Regions from separate parts of the Kitasatospora sp. NPDC002551 genome, predicted to be linked through region 4. Evidence: riboswitches for the same ligand, from Rfam matches in the RefSeq annotation. Region 4 holds a riboswitch; each other region holds the start of a gene.
What was found. Region 4 has a riboswitch for cobalamin ahead of metE (5-methyltetrahydropteroyltriglutamate--homocysteine S-methyltransferase). Riboswitches for the same ligand answer to the same signal wherever they lie in the genome.
Positions count from the first base shown of each region.

Region 1: another riboswitch for cobalamin. It lies ahead of nicT (Nickel transporter NicT); the one in region 4 lies ahead of metE (5-methyltetrahydropteroyltriglutamate--homocysteine S-methyltransferase).
Region 2: another riboswitch for cobalamin. It lies ahead of ABT093_RS11010 (FecCD family ABC transporter permease); the one in region 4 lies ahead of metE (5-methyltetrahydropteroyltriglutamate--homocysteine S-methyltransferase).
Region 3: another riboswitch for cobalamin. It lies ahead of ABT093_RS16500 (GHMP family kinase ATP-binding protein); the one in region 4 lies ahead of metE (5-methyltetrahydropteroyltriglutamate--homocysteine S-methyltransferase).

Region 1 covers NZ_JBEOWI010000073.1:25,356-29,124, reverse strand. The annotation lists gene ABT093_RS36305 (hypothetical protein) at 1-1,065, opposite strand, end outside; gene ABT093_RS36300 (ArsR/SmtB family transcription factor) at 1,129-1,503, opposite strand; cobalamin riboswitch at 1,586-1,778, shown strand; gene nicT (Nickel transporter NicT) at 1,811-2,953, shown strand; gene ABT093_RS36290 (M24 family metallopeptidase) at 3,037-3,769, shown strand, end outside.
Region 2 covers NZ_JBEOWI010000008.1:166,314-170,082, reverse strand. The annotation lists gene ABT093_RS11015 (ABC transporter ATP-binding protein) at 9-779, opposite strand; gene ABT093_RS11010 (FecCD family ABC transporter permease) at 815-1,903, opposite strand; cobalamin riboswitch at 2,010-2,137, opposite strand; gene sodN (superoxide dismutase, Ni) at 2,262-2,657, opposite strand; gene sodX (nickel-type superoxide dismutase maturation protease) at 2,854-3,315, shown strand; gene ABT093_RS10995 (CGNR zinc finger domain-containing protein) at 3,312-3,769, opposite strand, start outside.
Region 3 covers NZ_JBEOWI010000016.1:58,221-61,989, forward strand. The annotation lists gene ABT093_RS16490 (ATP-grasp domain-containing protein) at 1-619, opposite strand, end outside; gene ABT093_RS16495 (cysteine synthase family protein) at 616-1,638, opposite strand; gene ABT093_RS16500 (GHMP family kinase ATP-binding protein) at 1,635-2,534, opposite strand; cobalamin riboswitch at 2,739-2,978, opposite strand; gene ABT093_RS16505 (ferric reductase-like transmembrane domain-containing protein) at 3,201-3,769, shown strand, end outside.
Region 4 covers NZ_JBEOWI010000041.1:36,646-40,414, forward strand. The annotation lists gene metE (5-methyltetrahydropteroyltriglutamate--homocysteine S-methyltransferase) at 1-2,158, opposite strand, end outside; cobalamin riboswitch at 2,321-2,531, opposite strand; gene ABT093_RS28735 (TetR/AcrR family transcriptional regulator) at 2,626-3,330, shown strand; gene ABT093_RS28740 (amidohydrolase) at 3,406-3,769, opposite strand, start outside.

The DNA.
Region 1 (3,769 bases), on a different contig from region 4:
GGTGACCGGGCGCAGGGCGGCCGGGTCCTGGTCGGCCATCGCCCGTTCGAGCTGGGCGAGCAGGTCGCCGTCGGGGTCGAGGGCCGGGGCGGTCTGGCCGAAGGCGTAGCCGGGGGAGCGGGGGTCGAGTTCGGCGGCGCCGGTGGCGACCAGCAGGGTGCGGCGTTCCAGGGCGGCGCCGTAGAAGGAGACCGAGCCGTGGTCGCCGATCACGCAGTCGGCGGCGATCAGGGTGGCCTGCCAGCCCTGGTCCGGCGGGACGAGCCGCAGGCCGCGGCGTTCGGCGGCGGCGAGCAGGGCGCGCGGGTCGTGCCGGGCCCAGACGTTGGGGTGCAGGACGACGGCGACGGCGTACTCGTCGGCGGGCAGCTGTTCGACCAGTCGCAGCGGCAGGCCCGGATGGCGGCCCAGCAGCGAGTGCTCGCTCCAGGTGGAGTTGACCACGACGAGCCGGCGGCCGTCGACCGCGCCGAGGGCGGCCCGGTAGCCGTCGCGGGCGGCGAGTGAGGCGAGCATCCGGTCGAAGCACGGGTCGCCGACCTCGCGGGCGCGGGGCAGGGCCTCGGGGCAGGCGGCCCGCAGGCGCTCGAACTGTTCCCGGTGGGAGAGGCCGATGACGGCGGGGAAGACCCGGCCGCGGTGGGTGAGCTCGCGCCGGGAGAGCCCGGCGGAGGTCACCGTGTCGCCGGTGGACTCGGGGACCAGGCGGTTGTAGCCGGCGCCGTGCGGCAGGACGACGAGGGGTGCGCGCAGCCGGTGCATCGAGGCGTGGACGGCGCAGGCGACGGCGAGGTCGAAGGGCCGGCGGACGGCGTCCCGCCAGGGCAGGACGGTCAGGCCGGGCTGGGCGCGGAGGTAGTCGTCGAGGCCGGCGGCGAACGCGGAGCCGGGGTTGACGGTGACGGAGAAGCCGATGCCGTCCAGTTCGCGCAGCAGGGTGAGGACGTCCAGGACGCGGGTCGCCGAGGTGAGGGTGCGGGCCACCGCCAGGACACGGGCCCGGGCGGGCCGGGTGTTCCAGCGGTCGTCGTCGGGCCGGGCCCGGAGCCGGCGGCGGTTCAGCACGTCATGATCGTACGCAACGGGGCCCGGCCGGGCGCGGCGTCCGGACGGACGCCGGACGGGGGGTCAGCCCGCCGCCGCGGCGGGGGCGTCACCGGCGCACTGGTCGAGCAGGGGGCGCAGGGTGGCGTCCACGAGCCGGTAGCGCACGACACGCCCCTCCTTCTCCCCGGCGACCACACCGGCCGTCCGCAGCAGCCGCAGGGCCTGGGAGACGGCGGGGTCGCGCATGCCGGTGGCGACCGCGAGGTCGGTCACGGCGAGCGGGCCGGTGCGGTGCAGGGCGAGCAGGAGGGCGAGCCTGCCGGGGTCGGCGAGCAGGGCGAAGCGGTCGGCCCAGGAGCGGACGTGGGCCGTGTCGCCGATCGCGGCGATGGCCTCGCAGACCCGGTGGCCGTCGATGGTGCGGTGGCCCGCGCGGTCGGCCGGTACGAGATGCATACGGCCCATTCTGGCAGGCGGCGGGCTGTGATCCTGGACACCTGCGCAGGTGCGCAGCCTTGCAAGCGTTGTCCCTGGCCCCTACCGTGTTCCCCGCCGTGGTGCTCGGGAAGACCGGTGACGGACCCTCAGGGGTCCCAGTCCGGAGCGGCCCTCGCCACTGTGATCGGGGGAGAGTGTCCGTACCCACGACGCCACTGGGCGCCTCGCGCGGCTGGGAAGGCGGGTACGGGAGCCCCGTCAGCCAGGAGACCGGCCGCGGCATCTCACGAAGTCTTTCCACGAGGTGCTGGAGCGTGATCCGCAGATGACCCTGCCCGAAACCGCCGCGGCCGCGGCGCCGCCCGCCGCCCTGCCCGCCTTCCGCTGGCGCCGCGAGGACACCCTGCGCACAGCCGGACTGATGGGCGTGATCCTCGCCATGCACGTGGTGGCGTTCGGCACGCTGATCTTCCTGGTCGCACCGGAGAAGTACGAGGTGGGCACCCAGGTCTTCGGGGTGGGCCTGGGCATCACCGCCTACACCCTCGGCATGCGGCACGCCTTCGACGCCGACCACATCGCGGTGATCGACAACACCACCCGCAAGCTGATGGCGGACGGCAAGCGCCCGGTCTCGGTGGGCTTCTGGTTCGCGCTCGGGCACTCCTCGATGGTGGTGCTGATGGCCGCCCTGGTGGCGGGTGGCGCGCAGCTGGCCAACACGCTGATGGACGACGACTCGACCACCCACCAGTGGCTGGGCATGGTCGGCACCTCGGCCTCCGGCGTCTTCCTCTACCTGATCGGCGCGCTGAACCTGGCCGCGCTGTTCGGCATCCTCAGGGTGTTCCGCTCGATGCGGGCCGGGCGGTTCGACGAGGCCGAGCTGGAGGAGCACCTGAACGCCCGCGGCCTGCTGGCCCGGGTGCTGAACCGGGCGACCCGCTCGATCACCCGGCCCGGGCAGATGTTCCCGGTCGGCATGGTGCTGGGCCTGGGCTTCGACACCGCGACCGAGGTCACCCTGATGGTGATGGCCGGCTCGGGCGCGGCCTCCGGCCTCCCCTGGTACGCGATCGTCTGCCTGCCGCTGCTCTTCGCGGCCGGGATGAGCCTGTTCGACACGCTGGACGGCACCTTCATGAACTTCGCCTACCAGTGGGCGTTCTCCAACCCGGTGCGGAAGGTGTACTACAACCTGACCATCACCGGCCTGTCCATCGCGGTCGCCTTCATCATCGGCACCATCGAACTGGTCGGCGTCCTCCACGAGAAGCTGGACCTCACCGACCCGGTGACCGGCTGGATCGCGGACATCTCCCTGGACAACGTCGGCTACGCGATCGTCGGCCTGTTCGTGGTGGTCTGGGCCGCCGCCATCGCCTACTGGCGCCTGGCCGGCGTCGAGAAGAAGTGGGCCCCGAAGCCCGCCGGGGGCGCGGAGTACGCGCCCGCGAGCAAGCTGTAGCGGGGCCCGGCTCGGCGCCGGGGCGGGGCCCGGGTGGGGGCGTTCGGCGGGCGGATCGGGGGGCGGGTTCGTAGGCTCGACGCATGGCTGATGGGTACGCGGGCCGGCGGGAGCGGTTGCGGGAGCACTGTGGTGCGTCCGGGGCCGACGCGGCGCTGATCACCCGGGCGGCGAACGTGCGGTACCTCACCGGGTGCCCGCCGTGCGGGGCGAGCCTGCTGCTGACCCGGGACCGGGCGCTGCTCGCGCTGCCGGACGACCTGCCGCCGGACGACACCGGCGAGCACCTGATCGCCCCCGAGGTCACCCAGCTGCCGGTGGCGGCCGGGGCGGACACCGCGCTGGCCGCGGCCGCCGCCGCGGCCCGGCTGCGGGTGGCCGGGCTCGCGGTGGAGGAGCACGACCTGACGGTCACCCGGCACCGGGCGGTGGCCGGGCTGGCCGAGGGGGTGCGGCTGAGCGACGTGGGCCAGGCGGTGGAGCGGCTGCGGGTGGTCAAGGACGAGCACGAGATCGCCGACCTGCGGATCGCCGCGGAGATCGCCGACCAGGCGCTCGGCGAACTGCTGGAGTCGATCCTGGTCGGCCGCACCGAGCGGCACCTGGCGATGGAGCTGGAGCGCCGGATGATCGACCACGGCGCGGACCGGGCGGCCTTCCCGGTCTCGGTCGGCACCGGCAGCCACTCCGGCCAGCAGGCGCACCAGCCCACCGACCGGCGGGTGGAGGAGGGCGACTTCCTGACCGTGGTGCTCGGCGCGCAGTACCGCGGCTACGGGGTCTCCACCGCCCGCACCTTCGTGATCGGGGCGGCGC
Region 2 (3,769 bases), on a different contig from region 4:
ACGGGGGGCTACGGCAGGCGGTCGAGGAGGAGCTGGAGGGCGCCGGTGACCGGGTGCCGCACGGGCGTCGCGCGGACCCTGAACACCTCGGCCAGCAGCCCGGGTTCGAGCACCTCGGCGGGCGGCCCGGAGGCGACGATCCGGCCGTCCGCGACCACGTAGAGCAGATCGCAGTGCCCGGCGGCCAGGTTGAGGTCGTGCAGCGCGGTGAGCACCGTCGGCCCGGCCTCCCGGACGAGTGCCAGCACCTCCAGCTGGTGGGCGATGTCCAGGTGGTTGGTGGGCTCGTCGAGGACCAGCACCCGGGGCTCCTGGACGAGTGCGCGGGCGATCAGCACCCGCTGCTTCTCGCCGCCGGACAGGCTCAGGAAGCCCCGGGCGGCCAGGTGCGCGGCGCCGACCCGGCGCAGCGCCTCGGCGCAGCGGTCCGCGTCCCCGGCGGACGGCCCGGCCAGGGCGCCGCGCCGGTGCGGCAGCCGGCCCATGCCGACCACCTCGGCCACCGTGAAGTCGAACTCGGCGGAGTGCTCCTGCGGCAGCGCCGCCACCCGGCGGGCGGCCTCGCGCGGGGCGAGCGCGTGCAACTCGTCGCCGCCCAGCAGGACGGCGCCGGCGGCGGGCCGCAGCGCCCGGTAGACGCAGCGCAGCAGGGTGGACTTGCCGCTGCCGTTCGGGCCGATCAGGCCGACCACCTGGCCGGCGGCGGCGGTCAGCGTGACGTCGTGCACCAGCCGGACGCCGGCCAGGTCGACCGAGACCCCGTCGACGGCGAGGTCCAGGGCGGCGGTGGGGAGGGCGGCGGTGGGGAGGGCGGTCACCGGCCACCTCCGAAGGAGTAGCCGCGACGGCGCATCAGCAGCAAGAAGCAGGGCACCCCGAGGGCCGCGGTGACCACGCCGACCGGCAGCTCGGCGGGCGCCAGCAGGGTGCGGGAGACGATGTCCACCCAGACCAGCAGCAGCGCTCCGGCGAGCGGCGCGACCAGCAGCACCCGGCGGTGGCCGGCGCCGACCAGCATCCGCACCAGGTGCGGGACCATCAGTCCGACGAAGCCGATCGCCCCGCTGACCGCGACCACGGTGCCGGTGACGGCCGCGGTGACCACGAACAGCTCGCGGCGCAGCCGGTCCGGGTCCACGCCGAGCGAGGCGGCCGTCTCGTCGCCCATCGCCAGCGCGTCCAGCCGCCCGGCGGCGCAGGCCAGGTACGCCAGACCGGCCAGCACGGTGACGGCGGCGATCGGCACCGAGCCCCAGGTCGCCCCGCCGAGGCTGCCGAGCAGCCACATCATCGCGGAGCGGGCGGCCTCGCCGCGGGCGGCGGCGAAGACCATCAGCGCCGTCAGCGCGGAGAAGCCGTAGGACATCGCGGTGCCGGTGAGCACCAGTCGCAGCGGGGTGAGCCCGTGGGCGGTACGGGCCGTCAGGTAGACCAGCACCATGGCGAGCAGGGCGGCGGCGAAGGCGGAGGCGGACAGCGCCCAGACGCCGAGCGAGGCGAAGGCGCCCAGCATCAGCACGGCGTTGGCGCCGACCGAGGCACCGGAGGAGATGCCCAGCACGAAGGGGTCGGCGAGCGCGTTGCGGACCATCGCCTGGACGGCGACCCCGGTGGCGGCGAGTCCGGCGCCGACCACCGCGGCCAGGACGGCGCGCGGCAGCCGGATCTCCCAGACGATCGCGTAGGCGGCGGCCTCGTCGGCCTCCAGCCGGCCGCCCGTCAGTCCGGCGCGCAGCAGCCGCAGGACCTGGCTCCAGCCGAGTCCGGAGGAGCCGACCGCGACGGCGCAGACCAGGGAGACCAGCAGCGCCAGGGCGAGGGCGGCGGCCAGCGGGACCGCGGGTGTTCGGCGCGGGCCCGGTGGGGCCGCGGCGGTGGCCGGTGCGGTCGCGGTGCTGCTCACTGGTGGGCGCGCCTTGCCTCGGGCCGCGCACGGCACGGGGCGGCACGCCCGGGCGCGGGTGTGCCGGGGCGCCATCCCCTCGCAGTCCACGGCGAGTTGTCGGGAGGTCGGCGTCCTCGGGCGATCGGGCTCACGGGCGCGGGGCACCGTTTACCGTTGCGGGTCAGCGCCGGATTCTCACCGGCTTCCCCCTCGGGACGCCCTGGCAGCATAACAAGCGCCAAGGGCAGGCATCCCTTACCGCCCCGCCCCGAGCGCCCCGGAGGCGAGCGGGTGAGAGCACTGCGGCCGGGACCACACGAGCGCCCCCCGTCCGGCGTGCGGACGGGGGGCGCTCGAAAGATGGAGTGAGCGGGGATCAGCCCTGCTTGGTCTCCCAGAAGATCTTGTCGACCTCGGCGATGAGGTCGAGCAGCGCCTGGCCGGTGGCCGGGTCGGTGGACGCCTTGGCGGCCGAGGCGGCCTTCAGGGTGTCGTTGATCAGCTGGTGCAGCTGCGGGTACTTCTCGAAGTGCGGGGCCTTGAAGTAGTCGCTCCACAGCACCGAGATGTGGTGCTTGACGGCCTCGGCGCGCTGCTCCTTGATGATGATGGCGCGGGCGCGGAAGTGCGCGTCCTCGTTGGCCTGGTACTTCTCCTGGGTGGCCTTCACGGACTCGGCCTCAAGGCGGGCCTGGGCCGGGTCGTACACACCGCAGGGCAGGTCGCAGTGGGCGTGGGCGGTGGCGCGCGGTGCAAACAGACGAGAGAACATGGGAGTCCTTCCTTAGATCGTCTTCCCGCGCCCGAGATTACCCTTCGGGCCCTGCGGTTTCTCGGTCGGGCGGCGGGCCTAGGGCAAAAGGCGGAGCCGGAACCGGGTGATTCCGGACATCGGCGGGCGGTGTCCGGTGCGGCAGACTGGTGTGCGACAGCGGGACGCGGTGGGACGCGGTCCGGGAGGAGGAGTCGTGGCACGGAGCGCGGAAGCGGAGGAGGGGCCCCCGGCGGGCGGCGCGCCGTTCGGGCTGATCGACGTGGCGGGGGACTCGATGGTGCCGACCCTGCGTGACGGTGACCAGCTCCTGGTGCGGTACGGCGCGCGGATCCGGCCCGGCGCGGTGGTGGTCTTCCGCCACCCGTTCCAGCAGAACCTGCTGGTGGTCAAGCGCGCCGACGGGCGGCGCCCCAAGGGCTGGTGGCTGCTCTCCGACAACCGGCCGGTGGACAGCGACAGCCGCAGCTACGGCGCGGTGCCGGACGAGCTGGTGCTCGGCCGGGTGCTGCTGCGGCTGCGCCCGCGCCCGGCCTGGCTGGCGCCCGGCCGCCGGCTGGAGCGGCTGCTGCTCTCCGGGCCGCTCGCCAGGGTCCCCGGGCTGGCCCGCCGCCTCGGCGTCTGGGTCCGCCCGGAGGAACTGCGGGGCGCGCCCTAACCTTCCGCGCCGCCGGCCGCGGCCGCGGCCTCCAGGCGTTTGCGGGCGCGGTAGGCGGCGACGTTGGCGCGGGTCGCGCAGCGGTCCGAGCAGTACCGGCGCGACCGGTTGGTGGAGGTGTCCAGGTAGGCGTTGCGGCAGGGCGCGGCCTGGCAGATGCCGAGCCGGTCGGCGCCCAGCTCGGTCAGGTGCACGGCCAGGCCCATGCAGGCCACGGCGCTGAAGTGCGCGGTGGCGGTGGGGGAGTTGTCGGCGAGGTGCAGGTGCCAGCGGGGCCGGCCGGCCTCGTCGAGGTAGTCGTGCCCGGAGACCAGCGGGCTGACCGGGAACTCCATCAGCAGGCTGTTCAGCAGGTCGACGCTGCGGACCTCCTCGCCCTCGGCGGCGGCCTCGAAGACCCCGCGCAGCCGGGTGCGGACGGCCCGCAGCCGGGGCAGGTCGGACTCGTCGGCCA
Region 3 (3,769 bases), on a different contig from region 4:
GGCCGTCCCAGCCGAGCGTCTCGGCGCTGTACACCGGCCCGCCGAAGTACGGTTCGGCGAACAGCCGGCCGCGGAACTGCCGCCCGGCGGCCTCGGCGAGGACGGCGTCCAGCTCCGCCGGGTCGCGCACCAGCCAGACGTTCTGGCTGCCGGTGCCCGCGGTGTCCTTGAGGACGGCGGGCAGGCCGGGCTCCTTGAGGAGTGCCTCCGCCGCCTCCGGGCCGCCCCCGGTGACCGGCACCGCCCGGCCGCGGGTCAGCCCGGCCTCGTACAGCCGGCGGCGCACCGCCGACTTGTCGCGGGTCAGCCGCAGCACGGCCGGGTCGAGACCGGGCAGGCCGAGCCGTTCGGCGAGTTCGGCGGCCACCAGCGTCCAGGTGTCGGTGGAGCTGATCAGGCCGCGTGGGCGGGGGGAGCGTTCCAGCAGCGCGGTGAGCCCGTCCACGTCGAAGGTGTCGGTCTCCACGACGTCCAGCGCGTCCGCCGGCAGCCGCTCCAACTCGTAGGTGTAGGAGGACCGGTCGCCGGTGAGCAGGGTCAGCCGCTCGCCGAGCGCGTCGGCGGCGCGCACCAGGTGGCCGAGGCCGAAGGTGAGCGATTCCAGGCAGACGATGCTCATGCCGCCCGCTCCTTCCGGTGCGGCGGGCACGCGGTGCGCCGCCAGGCCATCGTGGACCAGGGCATGGACATCTCCTCGGGGGCGGAGACCTCGACCGGTTTCAGCGCGACCGGGTCGGGGGCCTCGGCGTGCCGGGCGAAGACACGCTCGACGTAGCGGTGACCGGTGTCGGCACCGATCATCAGGTGCAGCCGGTCGGGGTGGCGGCGCGCCTCGTAGGTCGCGGCCAGGTAGCCGGCGCCGGTGGACAGCCCGGCGAAGACGGCGTGGTCGCGCAGCAGGGCGACGGTACCCGCCATGGCGTGGGTGAAGTCCAGCCAGTGGATGCCGTCGTAGAGGTGGTGGCGGACGTTGTCGAAGACGATGGACGAGCCGATCCCGGCGATGATCGCCTCCGGGTCGTGGTGCCCCTGGCTGCCGAAGGTGACGCTGCCGAAGGGCTGCACCCCGACCAGCCGCACCGACGGGTCGAGGGCGCGCAGCCGGGTCGCCACCCCGCCGGTCGAGGCGCCGGAGCCGACGCCGCCGACGACGGTCAGCGCGGCGCCGGGGAAGGCGGCCGCGATCCGGTCAGCGACCTCGTGGTAGCCGAGGTAGTGGACGTCGTCGTGGTACTGGCGCATCCAGTGCCAGTCCGGGTGCGCGGCGAGCAGCTCGCGCACCCGCCGCACCCGCAGCTCCTGGTCCAGCTTGAGGTCGCGGGACGGCACGACCTGCTCCACGGTGGCGCCGAGGATCTCCAACTGGGCGCGGGTGGTGGCGTCGACCGTGGTGGACGCGACGATGTGGCAGCGCATGCCGTGCCGGTGGCAGGCGAGCGCCAGCGCGTAGGCGTAGATGCCGCTGGAGCTGTCCACCAGGGTCTGCCCCGGGCGGACGGTGCCGCGTTCCAGCAGGTGGCGGACGGCGGCGAGCGCCGAGTATATCTTCATCGACTCGAACCGGACCAGCACGAGGCCGTCGGTGAGCCGGACGAGATCGGGGACCTTCAGGGCGTCGGCGATGTGGGGGTGGATCACCCGTAGCCTCCTTGGGCGAAGGAACACTGGTGGCCGAGCGAGTGGAAGAACGCGGACAGGTCCGACTTGAGCGCGGCGTCGGGGCGTCCGGGGAGCAGGTAGCCGATCAGGCAGCCGGTGTGGGCGACGAAGATCCCGTCGGCGCCGAACTCCTCGCGGTGGGCGAGTAGCGCGTCGAACGTCGCCTTGGGGAGCACCTGTTGGGAGAGCGCGGCGCTCACCGTGGCCGTCCGCGCGACGGCGGCCGGGTCGCCCGCGGCGAAGCCCTTGAGCAGGTCGGCCAGGCAGCGCCGGTACTCCTCGCCGTGCCGCCGGTAGTGCCCGAGCAGCAGGTCGGTGACGGCGGCGGTGTCCACCGTGCCGGGCTCGGTGATGTACGCGGTGTGGAAGCCGATGCCGGTGCCCAGCCGCCGCACCACCCGGTGCCGGCCGCTCAGGTACAGGGCGAACTCGTCGAGGAAGACGCTGTCGGCCCGCTCGATCTCGCGCAGCACGGCGAGCACCACCCCGGTGTCGTACGGCAGCGCGAAGAGCCGGAACAGGCAGCGCAGCGTCGCCACGATGTCGGCGGTCGAACTCGCCATGCCCACACCGACGGTGAGGTCGGAGTGCACGCACCAGCGGCCCGGCGGCAGGGTCAGCCCGAAGCGTTCCAGGAACAGCCGGGCCGCCGTCGCGGCCTTCGCCCCGAGCGGCAGCGGGTCCGGCGGGTCCGTCCCCCGGGTGAAGTGCACCCAGGAGTGGCGGTCGACGGGGAACGACACCACCGCGATGTCAGGGCGGGAACGGGCGCGCAGCGGTCCCTGGTACAGCTCGCCCAGGGTGCCGTGGCAGACGCCGGAGACCGTGCCGCCCGGCGGCGGGGCGGGCCGGGCCCCTCCGGTGGGGGTCACCATCGCGCCGCCCGGGCCGCCTGGGGGCGGGCCGGCCGTCGCCCGGTGCGGGCGGGCGGAACTCGCGCGGTCACGGACACGTCCTCCTCCTCGTTCCGAGCCCCGCGTCACGACCCGGAGGAGGAGGGCACGGCGCGTCGTCGCACGCCGCGCAGCCGTCCGTACCGCCGACCCAGTCCACGAGGTCACCGTGCACAGCCCGCACGTGGGGGTGCGGGCGCAGCGGCAGGTCTTCGGACTCGCGGGCCGGTGCGCCGGGGGGACCGGCGCACACCTACCGGCCGTCGCTTCCCAGGCCTTGGCGGAGCCGGGCCCAGTGCTGTTGACGGCTTTCGTTCCCACTCACCGCTGCGGGACAGTCCCGGATTCCCACCGGGTTCCCTCTTGCGTCGCGCCGCCGAAGTCCGGTCGGACAGGAGGCGCGAACCGGCTGCGGACATCAGCATACGAGGGCTCGCGCTCCGGTGGCAGGGCGCGCGCGGACGGTTGTCCGAATTGCGATCGGTCCGCGGGCCGGGGCGTCGGGGCGCTGCTGCGGAAGGGCCGTCGGCCCACGAGCCACTGTGGCCGGATAGGGGCTCGGCAAGCCGGAGCCCCTCCGCCACACTGGTTCGTCACACCGCCCGCCGCACACCGCCACCGGTGTCCCGCCGTTCGGGAAGGTCCACGATGCTGCCTGGGACGACGCCGGGGGACGACGGTTCGCACGCCCCGCCCGCCGCCGGGAGGCGGCCCGCCGGGCGCGGCGCCCTGCGGGCCGACCTGCGGGCCGCGCTGCCCGACGCGAGCGCGGCGGTCGGCGTCACCGCGGCGGTGTTCGTGCTGCTGTACGTCCGGATGGACGCGGGCACCTCGGCGACGGTGGCGGTCATGCCGTTCATGGACGACGCGGGCACGTACTGGATGTACCTGCTGAGCCAGGCGTTCGGCTGGTCGGGGCTGCTGTGGGCCTGGGGGACGGTGGTGCTCGGGCTGCTGCTGTCCGGTCCGCGGCCCGGCCGGCTGCCGGTCGCCCGGCAGACCCTGGAGCGCTGGCACCGCACGACGAGCCTGACCACGACGGCCCTGATGTTCGCGCACGCGCTGATGTTCGCGGCCGAACTCGTGCGCTACGAGGCCGAGTCGGCGTGGGGCGACCGGCTCTGGTCGGGGTTCGCCGACAGCTTCGTGCCCGGCTGGTACGACTCCGGCACCGGCCGGATCGCCATCCCGCTCGGGCAGGGCGCGCTCTACCTGGC
Region 4 (3,769 bases):
GCACCTCCTCGGTGCCGGGCACCCGCGGGGAGTGGATGTCCCAGACGCCGGGGCCGACCTCGCGCGGATAGCCGGCGGCGGCCAGTTCGCCGGCGACCTCCATGTGGGAGCGGGTGGCCTCCAGGGAGATGACGTCGGCGTCGAGTTCCTCGATCGCGCTCATGATCGCGCCGAACTCGGCGTAGCACATGTGGGTGTGGATCTGGGTGTCGGCGCGCACCCCGGAGGTGGCGAGGCGGAAGGCAGCGGTCGCCCAGTCCAGGTAGGCGGGGCGGTCGGCGGCGCGCAGCGGCAGGGTCTCGCGCAGGGCGGGTTCGTCGACCTGGACGACGGCGGCGCCGGCGGCCTCCAGGTCGGCGACCTCGTCGCGCAGGGCGAGGGCGACCTGGCGGGCGGTGTCGGCGAGCGGCTGGTCGTCGCGGACGAAGGACCAGGCGAGCATGGTGACCGGGCCGGTGAGCATGCCCTTGACCGGGCGGTCCGTCAGGCTCCGGGCGTAGCGGAACCAGTCGACGGTCATCGCCCGCGGGCGGGAGATGTCGCCGGCGAGGACCGGGGGCCGCACGTAGCGGGTGCCGTAGGACTGCACCCAGCCGTGCCGGGTGGCCAGGTAGCCGGTGAGCCGTTCGGCGAAGTACTGGACCATGTCGTTGCGTTCGGGCTCGCCGTGGACGAGCACGTCGAGTCCGGCCTTCTCCTGGTAGGCGATCACCTCGCGCACCTCGGCCTCGATGCGCTCGCGGTAGGCGGCGGCGTCGATCCGCCCGGCGCCGAGGTCGGCGCGGGCGAGGCGCAGCTCGGCGGTCTGCGGGAAGGAGCCGATCGTGGTGGTGGGCAGCAGCGGCAGGCCGAGGCGGGCGCGCTGGGCCTCGGCCCGCTCGGGGTAGGCCTGGGCGCGGCGGGTGTCCCCGGCGGTGACGGCGGCGGCGCGGGCGCGTACGGCGGGGTCGCGGGTGATCGGGGAGCGGGCGCGGGAGGCCAGGTCGGCGCGGTTGGCGGCGAGTTCGGCGGTGATCGCGCCGGTGCCCTCGCGCAGGCCGCGGGCGAGCAGGACGGTCTCCTCGGCCTTCTGCCGGGCGAAGGCGAGCCAGCGGGCGAGCTGCGGGTCGAGGTCGCGTTCGGCGGTGGCGTCGAGCGGGACGTGCAGCAGGGAGCAGGACGGTGCCACGTCCACGTGGCCGGCCAGGCCGAGCAGGGTGGCCAGGGTGGCCAGCGACTTCTCCAGGTCGTTGATCCAGACGTTGCGGCCGTCGACGACGCCGGCGACCAGGCGCTTGCCGGGCAGTCCGCCGGCGGCGGCGAGGTCGGCCAGGTTGGCGGCGGCCGGTCCGGTGACGTCCAGGGCCAGGCCCTCGACGGGGGCCTTGGCGAGGACGGGCAGGGCCTCGCCGAGGCGGTCGAAGTAGCTCGCCACCAGCAGCTTCGGCCGGTCGGTGAGGGCGCCGAGGTCGCGGTAGGCGCGGGCGGCGGCGTTCAGTTCGGCCGGGGTGCGGTCCTGGACGAGCGCGGGCTCGTCGAGCTGCACCCAGGCGGCCCCGGCGGCGCGCAGGTCGGCGAGGAGTTCGGCGTAGACCGGGAGCAGCCGGTCGAGCAGGGTGAGCGGGCGGAAGTCCTCGGCCACGCCGGGGGCGGGCTTGGCCAGCAGCAGGTAGGTGATCGGGCCGAGCAGCACCGGCCGGGCCCGGTGGCCGGCCGCGAGGGCCTCGGCCAGTTCGCCGACGGGCTTGGCGGAGTCGGCGGTGAAGGCGGTGCCGGGGCCGAGTTCGGGCACCAGGTAGTGGTAGTTGGTGTCGAACCACTTGGTCATCTCCAGGGGCGCGGCGTCCTGGGTTCCGCGCGCCATGGCGAAGTAGCCGTCGAGCGGGTCGGCCTCGACGGCGGCCCGGTGGCGGGCGGGGATCGCGCCGACGGCGACGGTGGTGTCGAGCACGTGGTCGTAGAGCGAGAAGTCGCCGGTGGGGACCTCGCCGATGCCGGCCCCGGTGAGCCGGCGCCAGGTCTCCCGGCGCAGTTCGGCGGCGGCGGTGTGGAGGGCGTCGGCGGTGACGGTGCCCTTCCAGTAGCCCTCGATCGCCTTCTTGAGTTCCCGGTTCCGGCCCTGGCGGGGGTAGCCGTGGACGGTGGCCAGGGTCGCCGCGGCTGCGGACGTCGCTGTCAAGGGACTCTCCTTCGCGAGTCTTGCTCCTCGGGTGCCCGGTGACGGGGAGGAGGGCGCGAAGGGGTGACGAACCGGGCGGACGCCGTCACGGCTCCGCCGGGTGTGCACGCCGACCCGCCCACGAGGTCACCGGAGAACCGCGCGCGATCGGTCGCGCGCGGGCAACGGGCAGGTCTTCGGACTCGCGGGCACGTCCGCCCGTGAAGGGCGGTCACCTACTGGCCGTCGCTTCCCAGACCCGGCCGGGCCCAGTGCGTATGACGGCGGTCGTTCCCGCTCACCGCTGCGGGGCAGTCCCGGACTGGCCTGTTCAAAGGCGTCACCGGGTTCCCTCTTGCGACGCGCCTGCCTGGCGGGCAGGGCGAACCAGCTGCACCGGCCAGCCTAGACCCACAACCGCTCCCCGTCACCATGGTTTCGCCGACGCCCCCTGTCCTACGACAAGGGTGTTGACGTAGCCTGCCCGGATGAGCGAACGCGTAGTGCCCGAGCCCCAGCGGCGGCGCCGGCGGCCCACCAAGCAGGGGGTCGTGCTCTCCCACGAGCTGATCGTCGACACGGCCCTGCGGCTGATCGGGCAGCACGGCGCGGAGGCCCTCACCGTCCGGAGGCTCGGCGCCGCGCTCGGCGCGGACCCCAGTGCCGTCTACCGCTACTTCCACAGCTCCGACGACCTGCTGCTCGCCATCGCCGACGAGCTGGTCGGCCGCGCCCAGCAGGGCTGGCGGGCCACCGGGGAATGGCGGGCCGACCTGCGGTCCATCGGCCTGCGCATCCACGCCAGCTACCAGGCCCATCCGCAGGCCGCGCTGCTCGCCGCCCACCGCACCACCGGGCGCACCCACGAGATCGCCGCCGTCGAGGCGATCCTCGGCGTGCTGCGCGGCGCGGGCTTCCCCGATCCCGAGGCGGTGCGGATCTACCACGCGTTCGTGGACCAGAGCCTCGGCTTCGCCGCGCTGGACGCCGCCGCGCTCGCCCTGCCCGCCTCCGCGCAGTCGGCGGACCTGCGGGTCTGGCACGCCTCGTACGCCCGGCTGGACGCCGCGACCAACCCGCACATCGCCGCCACCGCGCACCTGCTCACCGCCGACATGCGGCGCAGCGGCTACCCGTACGCGCTGGACCTGTTGCTGGACGCCGCCGAGGCCCGGCTGGCGAAGTCGCGCTGAGCACGGCGACCGCCGGGCGGAGGGTGATCCTGCGGCCCGGCGGCCACCGTGAGCGGCCACCGTGAGCGGGCGCGGTCAGCCGGCCTCGTGGACCAGCTCACCGCCCACGTACGTCCGCAGCACCCGGGCCTCGGCGATCTCCTCGGCCGGGCCGCTGAGGATGTCGCGGTCCAGGACGACCAGGTCGGCCCACCGGCCCGGGGCGAGCACGCCGGCGTCGTCGTGGCCGTTCACGTGCGCGGCGCCGGCCGTGTAGGCGGCGATCGCGGAGGCGAGGTCGAGCCGCTGCTCGGGCAGGAAGACCCGCTCGTCCTCGCTGTCCGGCTCCCTCCGGTTGACGGCCACGTGCAGGCCGGCCAGCGGGTCCGGGCTGCTCACCGGCCAGTCGCTGCCCGCCGCGAGGGTGGCGCCCGCCCGCTGGAGCGCGCCGAACGGGTAC